Linked DNA regions of Sandaracinus amylolyticus. The protein of the gene in region 2 binds, or shares a complex with, the protein of the main gene of each other region. Links are inferred from orthologs where the notes say so. Each region holds a gene or a part of one and is shown on either strand. Other genes may lie near its edges.

Region 1 (14,517 bases), 830 kb from region 2 along the record:
ACCTCCCACGCGAACGGGTGCGGCGAGTCGACGTCGTCGAGCGAGTCGCGCACGCGATCGACGTCGATCGCGAACACCGCGAGGTGCACGTAGGTCGCGCCGTGCCGGCTCGCGAGCGCGCGGTCCATGATCGTCGGCAGGCCGAGGCCCTCGGATCGCGCGGAGACGGTGGGCAGCTTGACGCGCATTCGGCGGTGAACATGGACGCCGCTCCGCGCGCCGTCGAGCGCGCCTTCAGCGCTCGACGTGCAGGTCGAAGCGCTCCTCGCCGACGAAGAGCGCGATCGCGAGCTCCCCCTCGCCCTCGGCGTGGCCCGACCAGTAGCCCGGCTGCATCGACGTGGTCCGCAGCCCCACTCCTTCGAGCCGCAGCGGCGCGTCGGTCGTCGCGTAGGCGGCCAGCTGTCCGTCGTCGAACGCGTACACCTCGACGCGCGCCGCGCCGGTGCGCGCGTCCTCGACCTGCGCGACCCGCCGGCCGCTCGCGGGATCACGCATCGGCTCCCCGTCCGCCGCAGCGAGCACGAGCGGTGCGCGCGTCCCGTCGGGGCGCGCCGACGTCCGCAGCGCCCACGCGAGCTCCTCGCGCGCGCGCGCCGAAGCACGGATCCGGCGCGCGATGCTCGCGGCCTCGAACGGATCGAGACGGCCCGAGAGGAGCCGCGAGACGTCTCGCGGCGAGGGCTCGGAGCGCGGCGCGGCTTCGGGATCCGGCGCACGGCCGGCGAGCGCACGGAGCCCGTCCCGCGCCAGCGTGAGCGCGATGCGCAGCGCTTCCTCTTCGTCCTCGTCGTCGCGACGCTCGGCGCCCGCATGGAGCAGCGCGCGCTGTCCTACGCGGCGGAGATCTTCGCGCGCGCGGCGCGACGTGTCGGGCAGCGCGCCCGTCACCTCGAGCGCGACCGAGAGCGCGAGCGCCTCGAGCACCGGCCCGATCGCGTCTCCCTCTCGCCACGCCGCGGCGGTGCGCGCGCGCTCTTCCCAGGCTCGCTGCAGCTCGTCCGTCATCGCGCAGCTCCCTCGATGGCAGCCAGATCGTCGCACCCGCGCGCTCGACCTCGGCTCGACCGAGACGCGCCGGCCCGCGATCCCGGCGATCCCGGTGCGTGGGGCGAACGAGCGGCTCTCGGAGCGGCGACGGCGTGCATGGCGCGCTCCCGACGCCGCGGGTGCGGTGCGACTGACGCGCTCACGATCCCTCCCCGCGTCGCCGCGACGGCCGCGGCCTCCCCGCGTCGGCGCGCCGCGCGCTCACGAGCTCGCGCACCGCCGCCGCGATGTCGGACGCGGTCGAGCCTTCCCCCGACTCGCGCACCCAGCGATCGAGTCCCGCGAGCACCCACGGCCGCCCGCGCTCGACCCACTTGTAGACGCGATCGCGCGTGAGCGGCTCGCCCGCGTCGAGCGCCGCGGCGATCGCGTCGAAGTCCGCCTCGAGCACGGCGCGGTGCAGCGTCGCGCGCGCCTGCATGCGCTTGAGGTGACGGCTCGCCGCGTTCGGCTCTGTGGCCTGCAGCTCCGCCTCGACGTGATCCTCGATCGTCGCGAGCACGCGCTCCAGCGCGTTGCCGTCGAGATCGCCGCCCGCGTCGCCCTCGAGGCGATCGAGCAGCGGCGTCGCGTCCTCGCTCTCGCTTCCGCGGTCGAGCCCGCGCTGCACCGGATCGCGCTTCCGCATCCGGAAGCCGTCGACCTTCTTGCGGCGGTGGATCGTCGAGACCCACTTCGCGGCCTGCAGCGGGACCGAGGCCTCCATCGTCCGCACGTTGCGCGCAATCGCGAGCAGCGTCTCCTGGCGCGCCTCGTCGGCGTCCGCGCCGCCCGCGGGCCACGTCTCGCGCAGCCACGCGTCCACGGCGCGCCAGTGCACGTCGTGGCGTCGCGCGAGGGGATCCTCGGCGTCGCGGAGCGCGATCAGAGCGGCGAAGAGCGTGTCGGGCGAGGACATCGGAGACGCGAGCGGAGGGAGTTACCCGATGCGAGCCCCGGACTCAATGCCGTCAGATCGCTTCGCAGCGCGCCACGAGCTCGCGCAGCGCGCGGCCGAGCGCGTCGGGGCTGCTCTTCGCCAGCGCTCGCTCCACGCGCCCTCGGGCCGCGCCGAGCCATCGGGGCGCATCGCCCCACGTCGGCAGCGCCGCGAGCGCGGCGCGGGTGCGCGCCGTCGCGTCCTCGTCGAGCCGTGCGCTCGCGACGCGCACCTCCGCCTCGACGAGCACGTTGACGTGCGCCAGCGAGCGCAGCCCCGGCTCGAGCGCGCGTCCGTGCGCGAGCGTCGAGCTCGCCAGCAGGTGCAGCCCGCGCTCGCGCGCGTCGCGATCGTCGCCTCGCGCGAGCGCGAGCCCGAGGTGACGTCGAGCGCGCAGCCCGGGCAGCGGATGCTCGTGAAGCGCCTCGTGCACCGCCGGCACGTCGAGCACCTCGCGCGCCTCGGACCAGCGAGCGAGCGCGACCAGCGCGCCGCCCCATCCGGTGCGCACCCAGCTCTCCTTCTTGCCGCGCGCGCCGGGCTCGTCCTCCGCGACCTCGTGCATCGCGGCGCGCCACATCGCGCGCGCTTCGGCGTCGCGGCCGAGCCGACCGAGCGCCTCCATCAGGTACACCCGGCTGCGCGCCGCGTCCTCGGGCGCGTGACGCAGCGTGAGCGCGAGCGCTTCGTCGAAGCAGGCGCGCGCCGCGTCGTCGCGCCGCCGCCCCATCTCGACGAGCCCCGCGCAGCCGAGCGCCTTGATGTGCTCACCGCGCAGCCGCGCGCGGCGCGCGATCGTGATCGCGCGCTGCGCCGCCTGGGCTGCGGCGCGGAACCGGAAGAGCTTCAGCTCCGTCATCGCGCGCTGCTGCTCGAGCGCGGTGAGCGGCCCGTCCGGGACCGCGTCGGCCTGGCTCTCCGCGATCACGCGCGCGCTCTCGAGCACGCGCAGGCTGCCCTCGGGATCGCCGAGGTGACGCCGCGCGGCAGCGAGGCGCGAGAGCGTCTCGATCTGCAGGTCGGGGCGCGCATCGGGCAGCGTGCCGGCGACGCGCGCGAGCCGCTCGTCGATCGCGGGCCAGCGATATCCACGCCATCCTTCGGCGAAGAGCGCACGCGCCTCGCGCACCGCGCGCTCGGGATCGCGACGAGCGCGCACCGCGACGAGCGTCGCGTCGAGCAGCGCCTCGACGGTGCGCACCGCGATCACCTCGATGCCCGCGCCCGCGCCGCGCGCTTCGTCCTCCTGCTCGGCGGGCACCACGATCACGTCGCAGCCCGCCTCGCGCGCCGCGCGCACCTTCGCGGGGATCGCGCCCACCCGCGCGATCACGCCGCTGCGCAGCGCGCCGGTCACCGCGATCCCGCTGCGCGTCGATCGCTCGCTCCAGAGCGACACCGCGCTCACCAACGCCGCCGCGCCGAGCGACTCGCCGTCGATCGCGACGGCCTCGAGCGCGCGCGGTCGCGCCGCGACGAGCCGGAAGCGTTCCATCGCGCGCGGTGGCGCTGCCCGCTCGGCCGCCATCGCGAGCGCATCCGCGAACGCCGCGCTCGCGCGCGCGCCCAGCGCCGGTCGGTCCCCGCCGCCGCCCGCAGGGTCGAACTCGATCCACAGCATCCGCACGAGCGCATCGCCCGCCGACGCGTCGAAGAGCGGCACGCGCACGGCGTGGGGAGGAGGCGTCTCCTCGCACGCGCCGATCGCCGCCTCTTCGATCCCGAGGGCGCGGGCCCGCGCCCTCAGCGCGATCGCGACGCTGCCCGGATCCGCGAGCGAGAACGCGCGCGCCGCGAGCTCACGCGCGTACCGGCGGGCCGCGACGCCCTCGGCGCGCTCCGCCCGCACCACGAACGGCTCGACGCGCCCGGCGCGCAGCGCGCGCTCGATCGACTCGGGATCGAGCGCGCTCAAGCCGGTGTTCCGAAGCCGTCCGTCTCGAGCGCTGCGCGCGGAGCCCCTGCGAGCGCGAACGCGATCCGCATCAGGACAGGAGCTGCTCGAGGAGCGCCAGGTTCTCGCGCTCCTCCTCGCTGATCTCGCCGTCCGCGCCGACGATGCTCTTCGCCATCTCGAGGAAGAGCGCGCGGTGCTCGCGCGGGATGTCGTTCGGATCGACCTCGTCCGCGCGCGGCGGGAGCTCGAGCCACTGCTGGACCTGCTTCGCCTCGGCGTCGTCCAGCTTGAGCTTGCGCATCATCTTCTGGACGAAGCTGCGCTCCTGATCCGCGATCCGCAGATCGGCCCACGCGAAGGAGCACACGAACTTCATCAGACGCAGGCGGTCTTGGCTGTCGAGGTTGCCGAGCACGTGTCCTCCTGGGGAAAGGCGGCGAGTCTACACCGGGCGTCAGGGCGAGGCGGGCGCGCTCTCGTCGGCGCCGCCGAAGGTGCGCGCGGCACATCCGGCGAACGAGCGCGACGTCAGGTGGCTCACGGCCCAGAGCCCACCCACCGCACCGAGCACGAGCAGCACCACGAGGCGCACCAGGAAGCGTCGATCGCGCCGGAATGCGTGCTCCTCGAGATCGGCCATCGAGCGCGATGATGCGTCGGGGCGAGAGCCACCGCAAAGCCGTGCCACGAGCAGTGGGCATCTCGGTTGAAAGCCCCCAGGCAGTCTGGTAGTGACAGGCACCTTTTTCCGCGGCTTCCGCGGTGTTCGCGACGCGCCCGGCGAAATTCCGCGGGCGCGCGCAGGAGGAGCTCGAATGGCGACGACGGTCGTGATGCCTCCGCTCGGCGAGAGCGTGCTCGAAGGGACCGTGGGAAAATGGCTGGTCCAGGAAGGCCAGCGGGTCGAGCGCGATCAGCCGGTCGTGGAGATCCTGACCGACAAGACCGACAGCGAGATCCCGGCGCCGGCGTCCGGCCTGGTCGTGAAGCTGCTGGTGAACGAGGGCGACACCGTGCCGATCGGCGCGCGCCTGCTCGAGATCGACGAGACCGCGTCGGGCGCGGTCGCGGCCGCCCCCGCGGCTCCGGCGCCTGCCGCCGCGCCCGCGGCGCCCGCGCCGGTCGCGGAGCCGGCGAGCAGCGGTGAGCCCGGTCGCGCGTCGCCCGCGGTGCGCAAGCTCGCGCGCGAGATGGACGTCGACCTCGGCTCGATCGAGGGCACGGGCCAGGGTGGCGTCGTCACCCGCGAAGACGTGCTCCGCGTCGCGAGCGCGGCGCGCCCCGCAGCGGCCCCCGCGCGTCCCTCGGCGCCCGCGATCGCGCCGCCGCCCCCCGCGCCCGTCGCCGCGCCCGCGCCCGCGCCGCGTCCCGCGGCGACGTCGCCCGGTGTGCTCGCCGCCCCCGGCACCGCGCCGGCCGGTCTCGCCGAGGCGCTGCGCGTCCTGTCGGGACAGAGCGCGTTCAAGGTCCCGCCCTACCAGCAGCAGCCGGGCGACAAGGTCGTCCCGTTCTCGCGCCGCCGCCGGATCATCGCGGACCACATGGTCTACTCGAAGCTGTCGTCGCCCCACGTGGTGACGTTCGCCGAGTGCGACCTGCACAAGACCTCGGCGCTCCGCGACAAGCACAAGGACGCGCTGAAGAAGGAGGGCGTGAGCCTCACGTTCCTCGCGTTCGTCACGGCGGCGGTCGCGCGCGCGCTGCGCGAGTACCCGGTGATGAACTCGCGCGTGCTCGAGGACGCGTACGTGCAGCACCGCGACGTGAACCTCGGCATCGCGGTGGAGACCGACGAGGGCCTCGTCGTGCCGGTGATCCGCAAGGCGGACGAGCTGCGGGTGCGCGGCATCGCGCGCGCGATCGACGAGATCGCGACGAAGTCGCGCGACGGCAAGCTCACGCCGGACGACCTCGCGGGCAAGACGTTCTCGATCTCGAACCCGGGCCGCAAGGGCAACCTCGTCGGCGGCGCGATCATCTCGCAGCCGAACGTCGGCATCCTGCGCATCGGCGAGATCAAGAAGCGCGTCGTCGTGGTGGAGAACGACGGCCAGGACACGATCGCGATCCACCCGGTGATGTACATGGCGCTCTCGTACGACCACCGCGTGGTCGACGGCGTCGTCGCGAACGGCTTCCTGTTCCGCGTGAACGAGCTCCTCGAGAAGGGCGAGTTCGAGATCTGAGCCGTGGTTGTCGGAGGGGTCTTGGAGACCCCCTCCCCAACGCACGAAAACGGCCCCTCGCGGGGCCGTTCTCGTTCCGTCGGATCGGGTCCGCGGATCGCTCAGAACGAGCCGAGCACCATCGCGCCCGCGACGCTCTCGCCGACCATCGGGACCACGGCGACGTCGGTCTCTTCGTCGGCGAGCATCCCGCCCTCCTGCGTCGTGATCAGGAGGAACGCGGTCGTGCCCGCCGCGAGGATCGTCGTGATCAGGAGCGCGTCGGTGACGACCGCGAGCGTGCTCGCGCTGTCCGCCGCCTCGCGCCCGTCGACGCGCGCCTGCTCGCGCACCGCCTCGGGCAGGCTCGTGTCCTCGTACGTCGCGACGTGGCGCTCGAAGTCGTCGTTCGCCGCGAGCGCGAGCCCGCCGGTCACACCCGCTGCGATGCCCGCCGCGATCGTGATCGCGCCCGCGACCCACACGCCCTCGAGGATCCGGAACCCACCGCCCGAGCTCGGCGGCGGCGTCGGCTCGGGCTCCGCGATCGGCTCGACGACCGGCTCCGGCTCGGTGCTCGCGACGACCGGCTCGGCCTCCGTCCCCGTCGCCTCGACCGGAGACGCGCCCACGCCCGACGCCACGACCGCCTCCGCGCGCGCGAGGCGCACGTCGACGCGCGCGGTCTGACCGCCCGCGACCGTCACGGTGCGGCGCTCGGCGCGGTAGCCGTCGAGCTGGATGTCGATCGTGTGATCGCCCGCGACCACCCGCACCGGCTCGGCGATCGGCGCGCGTCGCTGCTCGGTGCCGTCGATCGTCACCACCGCGCCGTCGGGCGTGACGTGCAGATCGAGCTCGCCCACGCGCTGGCGCAGCCGCCGCACCGCCGCGTCGACCTCGCGGCGCTGCTCGCGCGACGCGCCGGTGCTCTCCGCGAGGAAGCGCTCGAAGTGGAACAGCGCCTCGAGCGGGCGATCGAGCTGCTCGTACGCGTTCGCGATGTTCACGCGCACCATCGGGTGCGGCGCGAGGCGATACGCCTCCTGGAACGCCTCGAGCGCGACCTGGTAGTCGGCGCGCCCGTACGCGTCGACGCCGCGCTGGAACTCGACGCGCGCACGCTCGCGATCGTCCTGCGCCGCGGCGCGTGGGCTCGCGATCCCGAGCGCGAGCGCGACGAGCGCGACGACGAGGGCACCCAACGTGGTGCGCGAGAGCGAACGCATGAAGACCTCCACCGAGAGGGCGACGGTACGTTCGCGCTCGGGCGCGCGTCAAACGCGACGGGCGCGACGCAGCGCGAGCAGCGCGAGCCCGAGCAGGAGCGCCCCGCCCGGCGCGCGGGTGGACGGCCCGGCGCGGCACGAGCAGCCCCCGTCGCCGCCGCCCTCTCCGCTCCCCGCGTCCATCGTCGTCACGCCCGCGTCGGGCACGATGCCCGCGTCGACCTGGAGATCGAACACCAGGTCGGGCCAGAACATCGGGCACCGCTCGCCGACCTGCGTGTCCGCGCTGCAGCCGACGTCGTTGCGCACGTCGTCGTAGCTCCAGAGCGCGTCGAGCGTCTCGCCGCCATCGCTCGAGCGCGCGAGCGCGAAGCCCGTCGTGCGATCGTCGGCGCACACCCAGAGCTCGCCCTCGCGCTGCGCGAGGCAGCGCACGCGCAGCGCGGGATCGAGCATCTCGAACGTGAGCCCGCCGTCGGTCGAGCGCGCGAGCCCGCCGTCCCAGCTTCCCGCCCACACCGTCCGGCCGTCCGCGCTCATCGCGAAGCCGACGATCTCGAGCATCTCGAGCACCGTGCGCCACGTGTCGCCGCCGTCCTCGCTGATCAAGAGGCGCTCCGGGACCTCGTCGGCGACCGGCCGCACCATCCGCGCGAACAGGCGATCCGCGTTCGTCGGATCGACGCCGAGCACGTGCACGATGCGCTCGCCCTCGACCAGCGGGATCTCGATCGCGCGGAACGTCTCCGCGCGATCGTCGCTGCGCAGGACCACGCCGCGGCGCGGCTCGGTGTCGGTCATCAGGATCGCGCCGCTCGTGTACACGCGCATCGGATCGCTCGTCCCCACGCGGATGCGATCGGTCAGCGCGGTCGGGTGCGGGATCGCGATCGTCGACCAGGTGAGCCCTTCGTCCTCGCTGCGGCGCACCTCGTCGGGCGTCGTGCCCGTCGACGTGATCAGCCACGCGGTGCGGGGCTCGCTCGGGTCCTGCACGACGTCGACGACGTACTCGTCGTCGGGCGCGGTCTCGGGCGTCGACCACGCGCACTGCGCCTCGTCGCTCCGGTGCAGGCCGTCGAACGTCGCGGCGACCAGGGCGCGCGACGGGAACATCACGATCGCGGGATCCTCGTTGGTGCGATCGAAGGGCACCGCGTCCGCGCACTGCCACGTCCACGTCTCGCCACCGTCGCGCGTCGTGATGAAGCCCCAGGTGGCGCGCACCACGACGTGATCGCGATCGGTCGGATGGAAGGTCACCGCGCCGAGCGAGGGCTCGCGACCGTGCGCCGACGCGCGAGCGGCCAGCGCGAGGACGAGCAGCAGCGCGATCGACGACACGCGCATCATCATTCGAGCGGAGCTCCCTGTACGACGACGAGGTCCACGTACCAATAGCCCGCGTCGTGCTCGAGCTCGACCGCGATCGGCACCTCGCCGTCGGGCGTGACGAGCACGCCGTCGAGCACCGCGGTCTCGCCGTCGAGCGTCGCGTTCATGAACGTCGCGTCGGTGTGGCGCGCCAGGCGCGGCAGTCGCTCGACCTCGCGCTGCAGGCGCGCGGCGTCGTGATCGCGCTGGTACGCGGCGCTCGTGCGCTGGACCGCGCTCTGCCACTGCGATGCGCGCACGTCCGCGAGGAAGCCCTGCGCCGCGTCGCGCGCGGGCGCGGGCAGCACCGCGTAGCAGGCCACCGACGTCGCGCAGGTCGCGACGAACGCGAGCAGGCCGCAGCCCACGCCGGCGATTCGGAGCGCGCGGCTCATGCGCGGCTCAGCGTCCCCAAGGATCGAGCACTTCGGAGAACGTGCGGTGGCGCGCCGCGATCGGCGCGAACGGATCGATCACCTCGGACGCGATCGCGATCTCGCGGCGCGGCGGAGGCGGCGTGTGCTCGAACGGATCGAGGATCTCGTCCACCCACACGACGTAGATGTCGGCGCCCGCGCCCGAGCGCGCGTTGGGGCGGGTCGGCGCCGAGCGCACGTCGGTCGCGGCCTCGACCTCGCCGATCACGCGGCGCGCCGCGTCCGCGATCGTCTCGTCGTAGCGCCCGGGGCGCGTGATCTCCGCGACCGTCGACGCCGATCCGCCGGTCGCGTCGAAGCGCACGAGCCAGCGCGCGCGCGCCGAGTGCGCGATCGTCAGCGTGCCGGTCGCGCCGTGGGCCTGGGGATCGGTGATGCGCACCAGCTCCCGACCGAGCGTGCTCGCGATGGTGCGGCGCAGCCGCTCCGGGTTGATGCGCGCGTGCCCGGGATCGACGACGAGCACCACGGCGCCGCGTGCGTCCTGCGCCGCAGCGGGCTCGGGAACGAGCGCCGCGAGGGCGATCACGAGCGCAGGAAGAAGAGCACGCATCGAGAGCCCAAGCGTAGGAGACCGGCGGGCGTTCGAGCAACCCCGCGGCGGGGTCACCCTCGCTCCCGGCGCAGCGCGCGCACGCGGTCGACGGCGCGCGCGATCACGGTCACGCAGGGATCGCAGAACCCGCCGCAGCAGGTGCGCCACGTCTCGTCGGGCGCGTCCACCCGGGCGCGCACCTCGTCGCGCAGATCCTCGGGCAGGCCGAGCTCGCGCAGCGCGTCGGTGATCACGTCGTCGACATCGCGCGCGGCGGTCATCGGAGGGCACGAGCATGCCGCGCGAACGCGCGCGATGCAGCATGGCAGACTCGCGCCGTGCGCGACGACGAGGTGATCGCGGAGCTCGGGATGCCGCTCGAGGCGCGGCCGAGCGCGCTGCCGTTCGACGGTCCGCGCACGTGGTGGATCGGCGACGGGATCGTCGCGTGGTGCGCGAGCGAGGCCCGGGTACGGGACGAGCTCGCCGGGCTCGCGCGGGGCGCCGCGCATCCGCTCGCGCCGCGCGTGGTCGCGCACACCGCGCGGGCGATCGCGCTCGCGGCATCGCCCGACGCGCCGGAGGACGCGCTCGAGGCGCTCGTCGCGTCGGCGCCGCGCGAGGTGCGCACGATCGAGGCGACGGTGCGCGCCCACCTCGAGGGCATCGCCTCGCCGATCTCGGTGCCGCGCGCGCTCGCGCGCATCGTGGGGCGGGCGCGCACCGATCGCCTGCTCGCGCGCACGCTGCGGGTCACGACGCGCGTGGGCCCGATCCTCGGCGGCGTGCACCCGGCGTGGCTGCGGCGCGCGGAGGGAGGCGTCGCGTCGCTCTCGATGCGCCACGCGCAGCACGAGGGCTGGAGCGCGATCGATCTCGTCGCGCCCGAGGTCTTCGGGCTCGGCGCGCTGCGCGACGACGACGACGACGCAGCCTACGATCTCGCGCTGCTCGCCGCGCTCGCGCGCGAAGCGACGCTCGCGCGCGGCGACGACGCGGAGGACGCGGCCGAGCGCGCGCGCGACGTCGTCGATCGACTGATGCCGCGCGACACCGCGCGCGCGGTGCGAGTGCGCGTGGAAGCCCCCGCGTGGCTCGACACCTCGCGATGGCGCGGAGACATCCCCGCCGCGAAGGCGCGCTGGGCGCTGCGCGAGCTCGACGGCCTGCCGCTCGGCGGCGAGATCGTGCGGGTGCACGTCGATCCTCCGCTGCGCGCCGGTCGCGCCGCGCCGCCCTGGCGCCCGCGGAGCGAGCGTCGACGCGAGCTCTTCTCGCGGTGGGATCGCGGCATCCAGGCCGACGACGAAGGGCTCTTCTCGGCGACGCCCGAGGCGCTCGCCGATCGCATCGCCGAGGGCGCGCACGGCGTGGTGATCGACGGCACGTGCGGCATCGGATCGATCGCAATCGCGCTCGCGCGGCGGCCCGAGGTGCGCGAGGTGATCGCGGTCGACCTCGACACGTCGCGCCTCGCGATGGCCGCGCACAACGCGCGCATCTACGACGTCGCGTCGCGCATCCGCTTCGTGCACGGCGACGTGCACGACGTGATCGCGCGCGAGCGCGCCGACGTGCTGGTGCTCGACCCGCCGTGGGGCGGGCGCGACTACGATCGCGCGCGTGTCGTCGCGGAGGATCTCGCGCTCGACGTGCGCCCGCTGATCGCGACGTTCGAGGGCGCGATCGTGCTGAAGCTCCCGCGCAGCTTCGACGTGCGCACGCTGCCGCCCGGCTTCGTGACCGAGCCCGGCGTCGACGCGCGCGGTGGGATCAAGATGCTGATCGTCCGCCGCGCCGCGCAGCGGCCCCGCGGAGCATGACGGCGGCCCCGAGGAGCTGATCGGCGGCCCCGAGGAACTGATCGGCGGCCCCGAGGAACTGATCGGTGGGGTGCGGCGCCCCCACTGCCGGCCTCGATTTCGCGATCGGCGCCCTCGTTTTGGCGATCGGCGGCACCGTTTTCGCGATCGGCGGCACCGTTGCACGGAACGGCGGCACCGTTGGCACGAACAGCGGCACCGAGACCGCGCGCAGCGGCACCGAGACGGCGCGCAGCGGCACCGAGACGGCGCCCAGCGGCGACGTGGCCGACCGCGGCGGGCACGAGACCGACCGCGGGGGCTCAGTCCCGCGAAATCACAGCGTTTTCGACCCGCCGCGGGAGCACGCGGGCGTCCCACACGAAGAAGAGCGCGCCCCCGATCACCGGCACCACCGCCGCGGCGGCGAACGTCGTGCGCAGCGAGGTCGCGTCCGCGAGCGCGCCGAAGATCGGGCTCGCGAACAAGATCCCGGCGTCGAAGATCGCGCTGAAGAGTGACATCGCCGAGCCGCGCTCCTCGTCGCGCGCGCGCCCCGCGGTCATGCCGCTGACGATCGGGAACGCGAACGAGTGGCCGAGCCCGGCGAGCGCGCCCGCGAGCGCCATCGACCACGCGTCGCGCGCCAGCGCGAGCGCGGCGAGCGCGATCGCGATCGCGACGAGCGAAGGCGCGAGCACGCGCTTCGGGCCGACGCGCTCCGGGACCCATCCCGCCGTGAGGCGCAGCAGGATCGCCATCGCCGCGTACCACCCGTAGAAGAGCCCGACCGACCCGATGTGCTCCTCGAGCACGAAGGTCGCGAGGAACGCGTAGGTCGCGCCGAGCGCGCTCGCGAACGCGAGCCCGATGAACCACACCGGCAGCAGATCGCGCTGCAGCGCGACCGCGACGAAGCCGCGCTGCGCGCGCGCGTGCACGTGGACCGCGTCGCGACCCTGGCGCGCGCCGGTCTCGGGCAGCGCGAGCGAGACGAGGAGCCCGAGGCTCGAGCACGCGAGCATCAGCACGAAGAGCTCGGTGAACCCCGCGTGCTGCAGCACGAGATCGCCGACCAGCCCGCCGAGCGCGACCGGCATGAGGCCCGACACGCCGAACGTCGCGAGCCCTTCCACGCGACGCGCCGCGGGCACGAGATCGGTCGCCGACGTGAAGAGCGCCGCGAGCGCCGCGCCCGATCCGAGGCCATGCGCGACGCGCACGATCCACAAGAGGGGCCCGACGTGATCGACGAAGAGGTACCCCGCGCACGCGATCGCGTGCACGAGCCCGCCGAGCACCATCACGCCGCGGCGCCCGGCGCCGCCGTCCATCGCGCGCCCCGCGAACGGGCGCACCGCGACCGCGCCCGCGCCCGCCGACGCGACGACGAGCCCGACGGTCAGCGCGCGCTCGCCCCACCGCTCGAGCAGGCCCGGCAGGTGGAGCGTCAGCAACACCCCGAGCCCGTGCAGGAAGTTCGCGGCGAACGCGACGAGGAACGGGCGCGTCCAGATGCTGCTCACGCGCGCGGAGGTGTAGCGCGCGCGCGCTCACGCGCCCGCCTGCACCCGATCGATCACGCTCTTCGGGATCGGCACGAGCTTCTTGTTCGCGTCGACGCAGACCATGTGCACGACGCCTTGCACGAGGAGCTCGCCGCGCCGCCACACGTCCTGCTGGAACACGATGCGGAAGCCGCTCTCCATCCGCGGCGTGCTGCGGATCTCGAGCGTGTCGCCGAACACCGCGCCCTGCTTGAACGTGAGCTCGCACTTGTAGACGACGAAGCCGACGCCGTCCTGGTGGAGCAGGCGCACGAGCTCCTCGACGCCGAGCAGGTGCTCGCGCGCGCGCTCGAAGTACTTGAGGTAGTTCGCGTGGTAGACGAGGCCCGAGTGATCGGTGTCCTCGTAGTAGATCTGCACGGGGAACGTCGCGGTCGTCATGCGCTCTTCGCGAGCTCCCGGTGCGCGTGCTTCGCGGGGATCTTGCTCATCGCGCGCTCGGCGAGCGCGGTGATCGTGAGCGAGGGGTTCACGCCCGGGTTCGCGCTGATCGCGGAGCCGTCGATCACGTAGAGGCCGTCGTAGCCGAAGACGCGATGCTCGCTGTCGATCACGCCCTCGCTCGCGTCGCGGCCCATGCACGCGCCGCCGAGGATGTGCGCGGTCGTCGGGGTGCCCGCGAGCGTCTCGGTGAGCATCGTCATCGCGACGCCGCCGACCTTCTCCGCGAAGCGGCGCGCGAGATCCGTCGCCTCCTCGATGAACGCGGCGGGCGCCTCGCTGCCGGGGCTCAGCGTGCTGACGAGCCCGCGCTGGAACCCGGTGTACACGCTGCGCCCGAGCCGCAGCGAGAGCGTGCCCTCGAGCGTGCGCATGTAGAGCAGGATCTGGCTCGCCTTCGCGAAGTCGCCGACGGTGAGCGCCTTGAGCCAGAGCGCGGGCTGGCGGAAGAAGCTGCGCACCGAGCCGCCGATGCGCGTGAAGACGTTCGAGCCCGGCGAGTGCGGCAGCACCATCGTGCGGAAGAAGCCCGAGCCCTCGGCGTAGCGCACCGGCTCGATGTGGCTGTGCTCGTCGGTCTCGAGGATCGACGTGATCGCGATCCCCTTGCTGAAGTCTTCCTTCCACTCGGGCGCGATGATCCCGATGAGCGCCTCGCTGTTCGTGCGCACGAAGTCGCCGACGTGCTCGCTGAGCTTCGGCAGGCCCTCGGCGTCCTCGCGCATCTTGAGCAGCAGCGGGATCGTGCCCATCACGCCGCCCGAGAAGACGACGTTGTCCGCGGTGAACGTGCGCGTCGCGCTGCCGAACGTGTGCTTGGTCTCGACGCGATAGCCGGCGCTCTTCCCATCGGCCGACGCGCGCGGGCGCACCGCGGTGACCTCGGTCTCGGGCTCGACCTTCGCGCCGCGCTTCTCCGCGAGGTAGAGGTAGTTGCGATCGAGCGTGTTCTTCGCGCCGACGCGGCACCCGGTCATGCACGCGCCGCAGTAGTTGCAGCCGACGCGCGCGGGGCCGTCGCCGCCGAAGTACGGGTCGGGCACTTCCTGATCGGGCGTGCCGAAGAAGACACCGACCTCGGTCGAGTGGAAGTCCTTCTC
Region 2 (15,025 bases):
CCTCGGGGTGCGCGAGAAGCACGACCCGTTTCTGCGCGACGCGCACCTGCGCCTGCATCGCGACATGACGCGCGAGCTCGAGGCGCAGGGCGTCGAGCTCGTGCTCTGGCCCGAGAGCTCGTACCCGTCGTACCTGCCGCACGATCCCGGCCGCGACGTGCGCGCGATCGGACGCATCCTCACCGACGGAGTGCGCGGCCCGATCCTCTTCGGCGCGCTCACCGAGGCCCCGGGGCGTCGCTACAACTCGGTGATCGGTCTCGCGCGCGAGGGCCGCGTCACCGGCATCTACGACAAGGTGAACCTGCTCGCGTTCGGCGAGTACGTGCCGCTCTGGGACTTCCTCCCGCCGCTGCAGCGCGTGGTGCGACGAGGCTTCACCCACGGCGTCGCGGAGGGCGTCGTGCCGATCGCGGGCGCGCGCGTCGGGGTGCTCAACTGCTACGAGGATCTCCTCGTCGAGCACGCGCGCCTGACCGCGGCGCGGGGCCCGTCGTTCCTCGCGAACTTCACGAACGACGCGTGGTTCGGCGACACGAGCGCGCCGCACCTGCACCACATGCTCGCGCGCCTGCGCGCGGTCGAGACGCGCCGCGATCTCGTGCGCGCGGTCAACACCGGCATCAGCGGCCTCGTGCTCGCGACCGGCGAGGACGCGGGCCGCACCGCGCCGTTCGTGCGCACGTCGTTCGTCGCCGAGGTGCGCCTGCTCGACGGCGCGCCGACCCCGTGGGTGCGCTTCGGCGACCTCGTCACGCCCGCGCTGCTCGGCGTGTACCTCGCGATGGCCCTCGCGCGTCGGCGCGGCGCGCCACGTTGACGTCTCGGCCCGCCCCGCGTGCGCCGCGGCGCAGCGGGAGCGCCTCACGAACGACACCACGCGCGGCCGCGACGCGCCAGACGAGCCTCGACCGGCGCTCCTCGGACACACGCGACGCGCCGCACGAGCCCCGACCGGCGCTCCGCGTACCCGCACGACGCGCCGCACGAGCCCCGACCGGCGCTCCGCGGACACGCGCGACGCCCCGCACGAGCCTCGACCGGCGCTCCCCGGACGCGCGCGGAGCCCCACACGAGCCTCGACCGGCGCTCCGCGGACACGCGCGACGCCCCACACGAGCCTCGACCGGCGCTCCGCCGGACCCACCCCCTCGCGCCTCCCGCCGAGACCTCTACTCCTTCGTGCCCTGCCCCACGAAGTAGTCTTCGCGATCCCGGAACAGCGCGTTGAACGTCGTCAGCGAGCCGTAACACGCGGTGATGTACTGCTGGAGCTGGACCTTCTCGTCGTCGGCGAGGCCCTTGCTCGAGTTCACCTTCTGCTCGAGCACGCGCAGCTTGTCGCGGAGCATCACGATCTTGTGGAAGAACTGATCGAGCGGGACGCTCTTCGGCTGCGTCCCGTCCTTGCCCGGCTTGAGGATCATCTCGCCGCCGCGCCATCGATCGCCCATCGCGACGTCGCCGACCCCCAGCTCCTCGAGGAGCACCTCGCGCAGCACCCGGCGGAACTCGTCCTGGTCCATGTCGATGTCGATCTCCTGCGGCAGCGGCTTCTTCGGCTCGCTCGCGCGCGCTTCTTCTTCGCGCATCCGCCGCGGCGTGCCCGCCGCGACCTTGCGCTTCAGCGCTCCGTCGAACGACGTGCCGCGCTGCTTGAAGTGCGAGCACGTGTTGTCGTCGCGGAGCGGCGGCACCCAGCACCCGAGCCGACACTCGCCTTCCTGCGCGCCGTCCTCCGTCTCGCGGTACGAGATGAAGAACGAGCAGCTGCCACAGCGTCCGGCGAGATCGCGCTCCATGCGGGGACGCCAAGATAGCACCCACCCGCGCACGCGCGTACGCTCCCTTCTCGCATGAAGGTCACGCCGTTCAACCAGCCTCCGCCCGCGCTGGGCAACCAGTACGACGAGGATCGCCCGCTCCGCTCGCTGCTCGCCCGCATCGTCCCCCGCGACGCGCTCCTCTCGATCGAGCCCGCGCTGCGCGACCTGGGCGAGCTCGCCGGCGGCGAGCTCTACCGGATGCAGCTCGACGATCGCGAGAACGACCCGAAGCTCGTCCACTGGGACGCGTGGGGCAACCGCATCGATCACATCGAGGTCTCGCCGCTGTGGAAGCGCGCCGAGCGCATCGCCGCGGAGAAGGGCCTGGTCGCGACCGCCTACGAGCGTCGGCTCGGCGCGCTCTCGCGCGTGCACCAGTTCTCGCTCGTGCACCTCTTCGGGCCCGCGACGGACATCTACGCGTGCCCGCTCGCGATGACCGACGGCGCGGCGCGCACGCTGCTCGAGTCGGGCAACGCGGTGCTCGCGGAGCGCGCGGTGCCGCGCCTCACGTCGCGCGATCCCGATCGCTTCTGGACGAGCGGCCAGTGGATGACCGAGTCGACCGGCGGATCCGACGTCGGCCGCAGCGAGACCGTCGCGACGAAGGACGAGAGCGGCCAGTGGCGCCTCTGGGGCCGCAAGTGGTTCACGTCCGCGACCACCGCGCAGATGTCGCTCACGCTCGCGCGCCCCGAGGGCAACGGACCCGGCGGTCGCGGCCTCGCGCTCTTCTACGTCGAGACGCGCGATCAGGACGGGCGCCTCCGCAACATCCTGGTGCACCGCCTCAAGGACAAGCTCGGCACGCGCAAGGTGCCGACCGCGGAGCTCACGCTCGACGGCACGCCCGCGACCCCGGTGATCGGGCTCGACAGCGGCACGAAGTACATCTCGCCGATGCTCAACGTCACGCGCACCTGGAACACGGTGATGGCCGTGGCCGGCATGCGGCGCGGCGTCGCGCTGGCGCGCGACTACGCGACGAAGCGCGTCGCGTTCGGCGCGCCGCTCTCGGAGAAGCCGCTCCACGTCGACACGCTCGCGGGCGTCGCGGCGGAGTACGAGGCGGCGCTCCAGCTCGCGTTCTTCGTGGTGCAGCTCCACGGGCGCATCGAGGCGCGCGAGGCGAGCGATCGCGACGTCCTGCTCGCGCGCCTGCTCACGCCGATCGCGAAGCTCGTCACCGGCAAGCAGGCGGTTGCGGTCGCGAGCGAGGTGCTCGAGAGCTTCGGAGGCGCGGGCTACGTCGAGGACACCGGGCTGCCGGTGCTGCTGCGCGACGCGCAGGTCCTGCCGATCTGGGAAGGCACGACGAACGTGCTCTCGCTCGACACGCTGCGCGCGCTCGGCCACGGGCCCGACGTGGCGGCGGCGCTCGAGCAGGAGATGGAGTCGCGCGTCGGGACGATCTCGGACACGTCGCTGCGCGAGGTCGCGGAGCGGGCGCGAGGCGCGGTGCGTCGTGCGCTGGGGTGGCTCGCGTCGACGTACTCGTCGAGCCCGCTCGACGTCGAGGGCGGCGCGCGCCGGTTCGCGCTGACCCTGGGGCGCTCGCTGGAGCTGCTCCTGCTGGCGCACCACGCCGACTGGTCGCTGAGGAACGAGCGCGACGCGCGGTCGCGCGCGGCGGCGCTGCGCTTCGCGCGCGCGCCGTTCGATCTCGTCGAGGACACGCCGGTCGCGGATCTGCGCGCGCTGGCGAACGACGAGCCGCTCGCGGTGTGAGCGCGACGGACGGGGGCCGGTGCGAGCACGCACCGGCCTCGCGCGTCCCCGGTGGCGGCGCGTGCAGAGCAGGTTCGTGCAGGCGAGCCGCGGCCGCGTGAAGAGGTGGGACGGTCTCCGGCCGGGCACGCTCGACGCACGGCCGCGCACGCACTGACCGACCTCGCGCAAGCTCATGAAATCGCGTCGCTCATGGAGCTCGACGCGCATCCTCGGCGACCCCACGGAGGCCCACCCACCGCCGCCGCGAACCGTGGCGACGGAACGCGCCCCGTTCCCTGGTCGATCGCGATCCGCGGCTGTACCATCCAGACCGTTTCTCCGTCGCCGTGCAGGCTCACGGCACGTTCCACCGCCCCGGCGGATTTCGCGTGCACGACCGCGAAACCGGGTCATTCCTCTCGCCCAGCCGCGCGGAAGCCGCGCGCAGCGAGCGAAGAAGCAGAGCGAGGAAGGCTAGAGATGGCTCACGACTTCGGCGTCAACCAGGGACTCGTCGAGGAGCTCTACCTCAAGTACCGCGAGAACCCGGCCGCAGTGCCGGCCGAATGGCGCAAGTTCTTCGACACGCTCGACGAAGATCCCTTCCCGCCCCGCCGCTCGTCGGCGGGCGCCGTCGCGGCGCCGAGCTCGGTGGGCACGCTGCTCACGCCGAGCGCCGTCGGGACCCTCACCGCGCCCGCGACGAACGGCGCGCACGCCGCGAACGGACAAGCGGCGGCCGCGGCGCAGCCCGCGATGGCGGCGCGCTCGGCGTCGGATCGCCGCTCGTTCATCCCCGGCCCCGAGACCCGCGCCGCCACCGAGCTGCAGAGCCGCGTGTCCGCGATGGTCAACGCGTACCGCGTGCGCGGCCACCTCTTCGCCGACCTCGATCCGCTCGGCCTCGCGCCGAAGCCCGCGTTCGACATCGACCTGTCGGCGTTCGGCCTCGAGAACGTCGACCCCGAGACGACCTTCCAGGCGATGGGCCAGCAGCTCTCGCTGCGGCAGATCGTCGCGCGCCTCAAGGAGACCTACTGCCGCACGATCGGCACCGAGGTCACGCAGATCGAGGACCCCGAGGAGCGCAACTGGCTGCAGCACCGCATGGAGTCGACGCTCAACCACGTCGATCTCTCGCGCGAGCAGCAGCTGCGCCTGCTCGGCAAGCTCACCGAGGCCGAGGTCTGGGAGACCTTCATCGACACGACCTACGTGAAGACGAAGCGCTTCAGCCTCGAGGGCGGTGAGAGCACGATCCCGCTGCTCGAGCTGCTGATCGAGACGTCGGCCGCGCACGGCGCGGACGAGGTCGTCATCGGCATGGCGCACCGCGGCCGCCTCAACGTGCTCGTCAACGTGATGGAGCTGCCCGCGCACGACCTGCTCGCGGCGTTCGAGGACGCGCAGCCCGAGAAGTACAAGGGCCGCGGCGACGTGAAGTACCACCTCGGGTACTCGAGCGATCGCAAGTTCGCGGGCAAGAACGTCCACCTCACGCTGTCGTTCAACCCGAGCCACCTCGAGTTCGTGAACCCGGTGGTCGAGGGCCGCGTCCGCGCGAAGCAGGACCGCCGCGAGGACCACCACCGCAAGCGCGTCGTGCCGCTGCTGATCCACGGCGACGCGGCGTTCATCGGCCAGGGCGTGGTCGCCGAGACGCTCAACCTCGCGAACCTCCGCGGGTACACGACGGGCGGCACGATCCACGTCGTGATCAACAACCAGATCGGCTACACGACGGAGGTCGAGGACGCGCGCAGCACGCGCTACTGCACCGACCTCGTGCGCATGCTGCGCTGCCCGGTCTTCCACGTGAACGGCGAGGACCCCGAGGCGGTCGCGCAGGTCGCGAAGCTCGCGGCGGAGTACCGCCAGCGCTACGGCAAGGACGTCGTCGTCGACCTCTACTGCTACCGCAAGTACGGCCACAACGAGGGCGACGAGCCGCGCTTCACGCAGCCCGTGATGTACCGCGCGGTCGACTCGAAGAAGACGGTCCGCCAGGTCTACGTCGATCGCCTGCTCGAGCTCGGCAAGATCACGCCGAACGAGGCCGACGCGATCATGCAGGAGCGTCGCGAGCGTCTCTCGAAGGCGCTCCACGAGGTCCGCGAGACCAAGCGCACCTACGAGCCTTCCGCGTTCACCGGCGTGTGGACGGCGTACCAGGGCGGCCCCGACGCGAGCGCGCCCGACGCGCCGACCGCGGTGGCGAAGTCGACGCTGGTGCCGCTGCTCAACACGCTCGCGCACGTGCCCGACGGCTACCAGCTGATGCGCCAGGTCGCCGGGGTGCAGCAGCAGTATCGCGATGCCGCCGAGAAGGGGAGCGGCATCAAGTGGGGCGTCGCCGAGAACCTCGCCTACGCGACGCTGCTCGCGCAGGGCTACAACGTCCGGCTGACCGGGCAGGACTCGCGGCGCGGCACGTTCGCGCACCGCATGGCGGTCCTCCACGACACGAACACCGGCAACGAGTTCGTGCCGCTGCACCACCTCGGCGAGGGCCAGGGTCGCTTCGAGATCTACGACTCGCCGCTCAGCGAGCAGGGCGTGCTCGGCTTCGAGTACGGGTACTCGCTCGACTCGCCGGACGCGCTGGTGATCTGGGAAGCGCAGTTCGGTGACTTCGCGAACGGCGCGCAGGTCATCATCGACCAGTTCCTCGTGAGCGGCGAGGACAAGTGGCATCGCCTCAACGGGCTCGTGATGCTGCTGCCGCACGGCTTCGAGGGCGCGGGCCCGGAGCACTCGAGCGCGCGCCTCGAGCGCTTCCTCGCGCTCGCGGCCGAGGACAACATCCAGGTCGTCAACCTCACGAACGCGGCGCAGATCTTCCACGCGCTGCGCCGTCAGGTGGTGCGCCCCTGGCGCAAGCCGCTGATCGTGATGTCGCCGAAGAGCCTGTTCCGCGCGGCGGAGGCGACGTGCACGCTCGACGACCTCGCGACGGGCAGCTTCCAGCGCATCATCGGGGACGCGGAGATCGCGCCGAAGAAGGCGAAGCGCGTGATCCTCTGCTCGGGCAAGGTCTACTACGACCTCGCGCAGTACCGTCACAAGCTCGGCCGTGACGACGTCGCGATCATCCGCCTCGAGCAGCTCTACCCGCTGCGCCCCGAGGAGATCCGCGACGTGCTCAGCGTCTACGCGGACGGCACCGACCTCGTGTGGGTGCAGGAAGAGCCGTTCAACAGCGGCGCGTGGTACTTCCTGAACGCGCGCCTGCCCTCGATGATCGAGTACCGGCTGCCGCTGCGCTGCGTGTCGCGCGTCGAGTCGGCGAGCCCGGCGACCGGATCGGGCAAGGCGCACGCGCTCGAGCAGCAGCAGCTGATCGAGGAAGCGTTCGCGAACATCGGCGCGAAGACGGCGCGCGCGAGCACGCGTCCGCGCGCGTCGACCGCGAGCTGATCGCGCGCTCGAGGCGCACGAAAAAGCCCCCCTCGCCTCGCGGCGAGAGGGGCTTCGTCGTTCTGGGTGGCGCGCGAACGCGCGCGTCGAAACATCGGCTCGCCCGCCGGACCTACCGTCTGCGCGCTCCCGTCCGGGACCGGCGAACGAGCACTCCAGCGAGGACTCGAACATCGGCTCGCCCGCCGGTCCCTACCGTACGCGCGCGTCGCGCGCTTCCGTCCGGGACCGGCGAACGAGCACTCCGGCGATGGCTCAGCTCTTCACTTCGATGCGGCGCGCCTTCACGTTCTCGCGCTTCGGGAGGCGCACGGTGAGGATGCCGTCCTTGAGCGTCGCCTCGATCTTCTCGACGTCGACGGTGCGCGGCAGCTTGAACGAGCGCGAGAACGCGCCGACCCAGCGCTCGCGCAGGTAGTGGCCCTCCTCGCGCTCGCTCTTGCGCTCGCCGCTGAACGTCAGGACGTCGTTCTCGACGCCCACGCTGATCTCCTCGAGCTTCAGCCCGGGGAGCTCGGCCTGCACGAAGATCGCGTCGGCGTCCTCGAAGACGTCGACCGCGGGCGAGAAGGTCGAGCGCGTCGCCGCGGCACCGCGCGGGGCGAACGAAGAACGGAACAGCTCGTCCTGGAGGCGGCTCATCTCGGTGAAGGGATCCCAGCGGGTCAGCATCGGCGTACTCCTCCCTGCGCGAGACGGATCTCGCCCGTCCGCGCGTCGACACACGTGGTTGGCTCTGCCCTCGGTCGACGCCGCACTCGCGAGCTGTTCGCTCGGCCTCGGCGTCGCCTCGGGCGACGAGCCGCACGGTAAGCATGTCGATCGGGCGGTCAAGACAGGTCGCGCTCGCCGTCGTGCGCCGAACGTGGAACGCTTCGTGAAGCGCGTCGGTGCTCGGGCTCGTCCCGCTCCCCCATCGCTCCCCGGAGGGTGTCTGCATGAGGTTCGCGTTCCCGCCGCTCACACCCGTCGTCCGCGTGATCCTCGTGGTGCTCTTCGCGTCGTTCGTCGCGCAGAGCCTGCTGCAGGGCCTCATCGGGCTGCCGCTCTTCGACTGGCTCGCGCTCTCGCCCGAGCTCGACGTGCCGCTGGCGTGGCAGTGGGCGACGTATCCGCTGGTGGAGTACGTGGGCTCGAGCGCGGTGATCTCGCGCGCGATCGACCTGTTGCTCGTCTGGACGTTCGGCGCGATGGCGGAGTCGCACCTGGGGCGCAACCGCACGATCCAGCTCGTGGTCGTGTCGGTGATCGGTGGGGCGGTGCTGCCCCTCGTCTTCGGGCTGCTCTTCCGTGATTACGCGGTGCCGGCCGCGGGCGCGGGCGCGATCTCGTGGGCGATGATGGGCGCGTTCGCGGTGATCACGCGCGGCGCGCCGGTGAACTTCGTGTTCATGCCGGCGATGAGCGCGTGGCACGCGCTCGGCGTGTTCCTCGTCGTCACCGCGCTCCAGTCGATGTGGGCGCGCACGCCGACGCCGCTGCTCATCGCGCTCGGCGCGCTCGCGGCCGCGGTGCTCTTCGTGCGCTGGATCGAGCAGCGCCCGGCGAAGCCGACGAAAAAGGCGGGCGGCAACGGGCCGCGGCGGCGCGGTGGCGCGTCGCACCTGCAGGTCATCCCCGGCGGTCAGTCGAGCGAGGACGAGCGTCCGCGCTGGCTCAACTGACCGCGACGTGAGCTAGGATGCGCGGCCGATGGGCCGCGTCTGGGCGATCGCGATCAACACGTTCCGCGAGGCGGTGCGCGATCGCGTGCTCTACGGCGTGCTCGGGTTCGCGACCGCGCTCCTGCTCTTCACGCTCGCGCTCGCGGAGCTCTCGCTCGATCAGCAGGAGCGCGTGGTGCGCGACCTCGGCCTCGCGTCGATCTCGCTCTTCTCCGTGGTGGTCGCGATCTTCCTGGGCTCGTCGCTGCTCTACAAGGAGATCGAGCGCAAGACGCTCTACGTGATCCTCCCCAAGCCGATCCGACGACACGAGTTCTTGATCGGCAAGTACGCGGGGATCGCGCTCACCGCGATCGTGTTCGTCGCGATCATGGGCGCGATGCAGCTCTGGCTCGCTGCGATCCAGGCGGGCGCGTCGGCGATGTGGCTCGTGGTCGAGCCCGTGGTGCTCGGCATCGCGCTCGGGCTCGCGCTGTGGAAGGCGAAGGATCGCACGAGCGTGCTCGTGCCGTTCTCGCTCGTCGCGCTCGCGGCGTCGGCGGGCGTCGCGCAGAGCGCGGGCGTCGCGGTCGGACCGACGCTCGCGGCGCTCACGCTCGACGTGGGCGAGGTGCTCGTCGTGGCGGCGGTGGCGCTCTTCTTCTCGAGCTTCTCGACGCCGTTCCTCACGGGCGTGCTGACCGTCGGGGTGTGGCTCGTCGGTCGCTCCGCCGACGAGATGGCGACGATGCGCAGCAACGTGCTGCCCGAGAGCGTGCGCGATCTGCTGCACGGGCTCGCGTGGGTGGTGCCCAACCTGAACCTCTTCGTGCCGCCGCATCGCGCGCTCACCGAGCACGTCGAGGGCTCGGGCGGACCCGTCGAGTACGTCGCGTCGGCGATGGGCTACGGCGTGCTCTACGCGGCGATCCTGATCGTGATGGCGTGCGTGGTGTTCCGGAGGCGCGACTTCCTTTGACCGCGCCGGCGCGCGAAGACGGGCGCTGGGCGCGGCGCATCGCACGCGCGGTCGGGATCGCGGGCGTGCTGCTGCTGGTGCTCGCCGTGCGCGTGGTGACCGCGTCGCGCGCCGAGCTCGTCGAGGCGGATCGACTGCGCGAGCGCGGCGACGTCGATGCCTCGGTCGCGCACTACCGTCGCGCAGCGCGGTGGTACGCGCCGGGCAATCCGTACTCGACCGACGCGCTCGATCGCCTCGCGGAGATCGCGCGAGGCGCAGAGGCCGCGGGGGATCGCGATCTCGCGCTCGCGGCGTGGCGCTCGGTGCGCGGTGCGATCCTCGGCGCGCGGAGCTTCTACGTGCCTCACGCGGAGCGCCTCGAGCGCGCCGACGAGCACATCGCGACGCTGATGGCCGCGCTGCCGCCGCCCCCGGTCGACGCCGGTCGGAGCGAGGCGGAGCGACGCGCCGCGCACCTCGAGCTGTTGCGCGACGTCCCGCGTCCTTCGCCGTTCTGGGGATTGGTCGCGCTGCTCGGCCTCGCGACGTGGATCGTGGCCGCGCTCGCGTTCGTGACCCGCGCGATCGACGAGGAAGATCGGCTCGTCGCCGCCCAAGCGCGCGTGTGGGGAACGGTGTGGATCCTCGGGTTCGGCTCGTTCCTGCTCGGGCTCGCGCTCGCTTGAGAAAACAAAGGCGCGCGCGTGAGGAATGTTGCTCGCCCCGTCGCGGCGTTGCTACATGGAGCCCGGCCCATCGTGGGCCTCACCGGAGGAGCCGCACCGTGGACAACATCAAGGTGCGCGGAGGCACGCCGCTGCGCGGCACGCTCCGCGTGAGCGGTGCGAAGAACGCCGCGCTGCCCATCCTCTGCTCCGCGCTGCTCGCCGATGGCGAGCACGTCTTCCGCAACGTCCCCGACCTGCGCGACATCGTCACGACGGCGAAGCTGCTCGAGCACATGGGGCTCGAGGTCGACGTGAATCCCCCGGTCGTCACCGTGCGCGCGAAGCCGGTGCTCGAGCCCGACGCGCCGTACGAGCTCGTGAAGCAGATGCGCGCGTCGGTGCTCGTCCTTGGCCCGCTGGTCGCGCGCTACGGCCGTGCGCGCGTGTCGCTGCCGGGCGGATGCGCGATCGGTGCGCGCCCGATCGATCAGCACCTCAAGGGCCTCGAGGCGATGGGCGCCGAGATCGATCTCTCGCACGGCTACGTGAACGTCACGGTGCCGAGCGGACGCCTCAAGGGCGCGGAGATCCACCTCGACATCCCGACCGTCACGGGCACCGAGAACCTCATGTGCGCGGCCGTGCTCGCGAAGGGCCGCACGCGCCTCGCGAACGCGGCGCGCGAGCCCGAGGTCGAAGAGCTCGCGTGCGTGCTCAACAAGATGGGCGCGAGCGTCGAGGGGGCGGGCACCGACGTGATCACGATCGAGGGCAAGGACGAGCTCCACCCGGTCGATCACGCGATCATCGCGGACCGCATCGAGGCGGGCACGTACATGGTCGGGGCCGCCGTCACCGGCGGGAACGTGCTGCTCGAGGGGATCACGTTCGATCACATCGAGGCGCTCTGCGCGAAGATGCGATCGGCGGGCATCGTCGTGGAGCGCGAGGCGGGCGGGATCCGCGTGGTGGGCAGGCCGCCGTTCAAGCCGGTCGACGTCACGACCGAGCCGCACCCCGGGTTCCCGACCGACATGCAGGCGCAGTTCATGTTGCTGATGTGCATGGCGAACGGCTCGAGCGTCATCACCGAGACGATCTTCGAGAACCGCTTCATGCACGTGCCCGAGCTGGTGCGCATGGGCGCGCGGATCGACATCCGTGGGCGCTCGGCGTTCGTGCACGGGCCCTCGAAGCTGCAGGGCGCGCGCGTGATGGCGACCGATCTGCGCGCGAGCGCGTCGCTCGTGCTCGCCGGGCTCGTCGCCGATGGTGAGACCGAGGTGCTGCGCGTCTATCACATCGATCGCGGCTACGAGCGCATCGAAGAGAAGCTGCGCGCGCTCGGCGCCGACATCGAGAGGGTCAAGGGCAGTGCCTGAGAAGCGTCCGACGCTGCGCGCCCTGGGCGGCCGCGGCGTCACCATCGCGGTCCCGAAGGGCCGCATCCTGAAGCCGCTCGCCGATCTGCTCGAGAAGGTCGGCGTGCGTCGCGAGGCGCTGCTCGCCGACGATCGCACGCTGATGCGCGAGGATCGCGAGGCGGGCGTGTCGTTCCTCCTGCTCAAGCCGGACGACGTGCCGACCTACGTCGAGTACGGCGCCGCGGATCTCGGCGTCGTCGGTCGCGACGTGCTGCTCGAGCGCGAGTACGACCTCTACGCGCCCGTCGATCTCGGGATCGGCCGCTGCCGCATGATGGTCGCGGGGCTGCCCGACCGCCCTGCCCCGCCGCGTACGCTGCGCGTCGCGACGAAGTTCCCGAACATCGCGGCCGCGCACTACGCGCGTCGTGGGATCCCGGTCGAGATCATCTTCGTGCAGGGCTCGGTCGAGCTCGCGCCGATCACGGGGCTCGCCGACGTCATCGTCGATCTCGTCGAGAGCGGCGAGACGCTGCGTCAGAACGGGCTCGTGACGTTCGAGACCATCTGCGACGTGTCCTCGGTGGTCGTCGCGAACCGCGCCGCGCTCAAGCTCAAGCGCGACGCGATCGCGCCGATCCTCGCGGCGCTCGAGCCCGCGCGCGCCGCGACGACGGACGCGCGGACCGCGAGCCCCGGCACGCGCCGAGCCTCGCGATCCGCGGGCTGACTCCGTCACTCCTCGCCGTCGGGCTCCGACTCGCTCTCCGCGTCCGCGGCGTCCTCGGACGACTGCGCGCGACGCGGCGAGCGCACGTCCTGCGTCAGCGTGGTGGGGCCGGTGACCGTGATCATCGGGCGCAGGCGGCGGAAGGTCGCGCGACCGATGCCGCGCACGCGCAAGATGTCCTCGACGCGGCGGAACGCTGTGCGCTCGCGGAACGCGACGATCGCCTGTGCCTTCGAGGGCCCGATGCCGGGCAGCCGCTGCAGCTCCTCGACGCTCGCGGTCTGGATGTTCACCACCCCCTCGGCGCTCGCCGTCGCGGGCGCAGCGGCAGGCGCGCGCGAGGCGCTGGTCTGCGCGGTCGCGACCTGACGTCGCTGCGCATCGGCATGCGGCGTCGCCGCGAGCGTGGAGATCGCGAGCGCGGCGATCGTCGCGCGCACGAGGCCCATTCCGAACATCGAACGATTCTGCTTTTCCATGACTCCGACTCTCCTTTTTCTTTTCTCTTCGACTGACACTCTCGACTGCCATGCTCGACGAGCGAGGCAGTCGTGCTCTCGTTCACTGCGCGAGCGCGTCCGCGACCGCGAGATCGTCGTGCGGCACTTCGCCGGCGTCGCGCTCGTTCCACGGGCGCGCTTCGCGGATGTGCATCGTGCCGTTCACCGGCACCGCATCGAGGAACGCGTTGAGGCTCCCGTCGCGGTTGCGGAACGCGGCTCCGATACGAACCCAGAACTTCTTCCCGTCGCGCTCGCGCTCCACGATCGTGTAGACGACGAGCGGCGACCTGCTGCTGGCGCTCTCCATTTCGATTCGACCTCCTCTCGCCGCCATCGCGCGGCGTGCTCGTCTCCTTCGCAACTCGCGATCCGCTCCCGCGGTGTGAGAAAACAAAGGAAAACGCGAGCCGATCTGGCGGGATCGGTGGCGGAGGGATGGCGGCCGTCAGCTGCCCTCGTCTCTTGAGACTGCGAGCGCACCGTGGCACCATCGCGCGCGCCGAGCGCCGGGGGGACCGCGCGGCGATTGCCCCGCACGCTCTCCGGAGGATCATGAAGGTCAGCCTCACCACCGACGCGCCCACCAAGATCAAGGCGGATCTCCTCGCCATCGGCGTGCGCGCCGGTCAACTCGGCAAGGACACCGTCTTCAAGCAGCTCGACAAGGCGACGGACGGTGCGCTCGCGGCGGCGGCGAAGCGCGAAGACTTCACGGGCAAGACGGGCGAGTCGCTCCGAGTCACGGTGAGCGGCCTCGGCGCGCCCGTCGTGCTGGTGCTCGGTCTCGGCGACGGCGAGCGCAAGGAGCGCGACGTTCGCTCGATCGCGGTGAAGGCCGCGCAGGCGGCGAGCCGCTATCACCACGTCGCGCTCGTGCTGCCCGAGGACGTGCCCGACGAGGAGCGCGCTGTGCGCGTCGCGACCGAGGGGCTCATCACCGGCAGCTACAAGTACACGCGCTATCTGACCGGCGATCGCCTCCCCAAGCGCCGCACCGAGACCGCGAAGATCGCGGTCGCGAAGAGCGCAGCCGGCGCGAAGGACGCGCTTCGTCGCGGCACCGCGCTGGGCGAGACGATCAACTTCGTGCGCGACCTCGTGAACGCGCCGCCGAACGATCTCACGCCGACCGCGCTCGCCGAGGCGGCGCGCGCGCAGTCCGAGGCCCACGGCCTGAGCTGCAAGGTCTGGGACAAGAAGGGCATCGAGAAGCTCGGCATGAACCTCTTCCTCGCGGTCAACCGCGGGAGCGCCGAGGAGCCGCGCCTCGTGCACATGGCGTGGAAGCCCGCGGGCGCGAAGAAGGGCGCCAAGAAGATCGTGTTCGTCGGCAAGGGCCTGACGTTCGACTCGGGTGGTCTCTGCATCAAGCCGCCGAAGTCGATGGTCGACATGAAGTGCGACATGGCGGGCGCGGCCGTGACGATCGGCGTGCTCGTCGCGTGCGCGCGGCTCGGTCTGCCGGTCGAGGTGCACGGCTTCATCGGCGCGACGGAGAACATGACGGGCCCCGCGGCGTACCGGCCCGGTGACGTGTTCTCGAGCCTCGACGGCAAGACCGTCGAGATCATCAACACCGACGCCGAGGGCCGCCTCGTGCTCGCCGACGTGCTCACGTACGCGGCGCGCGAGATCGAGCCCGACTACCTGATCGATCACGCGACGCTCACCGGCGCGTGCATGGTCGCGCTCGGTCCGTGGCGCGCGGGTCTCTTCGCGAACGACGACGAGCTCGCGAGCCGCTACCAGAAGGCCGCGGACGCCGAGGGCGAGACGTTCTGGCGGATGCCGCTCGACGAGGAGCTCCGCGAGCTGCTCAAGAGCGACATCGCGGACATGAAGCACGTCGGCGAGCAGTACGGCGGCTCGATCACGGCGGCGCTCTTCCTGCGCGAGTTCATCGGCCAGTCGAAGTGGATGCACCTCGACATCGCGGGCCCGGCGTTCCTCGATCGTCCGCATGGCACCGCGCCCAAGGGCGGCACGGGCTTCGGCGTGACGACCGCGGTGCGCTTCCTCGAGGCGCTCGGCGAGAGTGCGTGAACGTCGTCGGCTCGCGATCGCGGTCGCGCTGATCGGAGGCGCGATCGCGATCGCGCGTCCGGCGCGCGCGCACCTCGGTCACGTGATCCTGCGCGCCGAGCGGTACCTCAAGCTCGACGCGACCGAGGGCGACACGCGGCTCGTGGTCTCGCTGATGCTC

Evidence for each region.
Region 1: DB32_RS13305 (region 2) and DB32_RS09805 share a complex: the UniProt entries of both Escherichia coli proteins name them as parts of the 2-oxoglutarate dehydrogenase (OGDH) complex. The link is inferred for Sandaracinus amylolyticus from one-to-one orthologs.

What each region holds. Positions count from the first base shown.
Region 1 is NZ_CP011125.1:2,328,698-2,343,214, reverse strand. What follows is about bases 3,916-6,866. They hold DB32_RS09805 (dihydrolipoamide acetyltransferase family protein), read left to right. Parts: upstream 3,916-4,681; coding sequence 4,682-6,052; downstream 6,053-6,866. Other genes in these bases: DB32_RS09800 (PEGA domain-containing protein), read right to left, coding at 6,154-6,866; DB32_RS09810 (hypothetical protein), read right to left, coding at 4,321-4,506; DB32_RS09815 (tellurite resistance TerB family protein), read right to left, coding at 3,955-4,281. In the rest of the region: DB32_RS09835 (hypothetical protein), read right to left, coding at 1-188; DB32_RS09830 (hypothetical protein), read right to left, coding at 235-1,008; DB32_RS09825 (hypothetical protein), read right to left, coding at 1,190-1,948; DB32_RS09820 (S16 family serine protease), read right to left, coding at 2,001-3,884; more of DB32_RS09800, read right to left, coding at 6,867-7,260; DB32_RS09795 (WD40/YVTN/BNR-like repeat-containing protein), read right to left, coding at 7,309-8,616; DB32_RS09790 (hypothetical protein), read right to left, coding at 8,613-9,029; DB32_RS09785 (hypothetical protein), read right to left, coding at 9,037-9,624; DB32_RS09780 (hypothetical protein), read right to left, coding at 9,678-9,887; DB32_RS09775 (methyltransferase), read left to right, coding at 9,945-11,429; DB32_RS46555 (hypothetical protein), read right to left, coding at 11,380-11,670; DB32_RS09770 (MFS transporter), read right to left, coding at 11,732-12,934; DB32_RS09765 (YbgC/FadM family acyl-CoA thioesterase), read right to left, coding at 12,962-13,357; DB32_RS09760 (GMC oxidoreductase), read right to left, coding at 13,354-14,517. UniProt on the Escherichia coli protein: E2 component of the 2-oxoglutarate dehydrogenase (OGDH) complex which catalyzes the second step in the conversion of 2-oxoglutarate to succinyl-CoA and CO(2).
Region 2 is NZ_CP011125.1:3,158,580-3,173,604, reverse strand. What follows is about bases 3,695-7,153. They hold DB32_RS13305 (2-oxoglutarate dehydrogenase E1 component), read left to right. Parts: upstream 3,695-4,016; coding sequence 4,017-6,953; downstream 6,954-7,153. Also shown: lnt (apolipoprotein N-acyltransferase), read left to right, coding at 1-820; DB32_RS13315 (hypothetical protein), read right to left, coding at 1,173-1,802; DB32_RS13310 (acyl-CoA dehydrogenase family protein), read left to right, coding at 1,857-3,554; DB32_RS13300 (Hsp20/alpha crystallin family protein), read right to left, coding at 7,209-7,625; DB32_RS13295 (rhomboid family intramembrane serine protease), read left to right, coding at 7,892-8,617; DB32_RS13290 (ABC transporter permease), read left to right, coding at 8,646-9,575; DB32_RS13285 (hypothetical protein), read left to right, coding at 9,572-10,243; murA (UDP-N-acetylglucosamine 1-carboxyvinyltransferase), read left to right, coding at 10,342-11,607; hisG (ATP phosphoribosyltransferase), read left to right, coding at 11,630-12,319; DB32_RS13270 (ComEA family DNA-binding protein), read right to left, coding at 12,325-12,837; DB32_RS13265 (hypothetical protein), read right to left, coding at 12,881-13,129; DB32_RS13260 (leucyl aminopeptidase), read left to right, coding at 13,375-14,865; DB32_RS13255 (hypothetical protein), read left to right, coding at 14,858-15,025. UniProt on the Escherichia coli protein: E1 component of the 2-oxoglutarate dehydrogenase (OGDH) complex which catalyzes the decarboxylation of 2-oxoglutarate, the first step in the conversion of 2-oxoglutarate to succinyl-CoA and CO(2).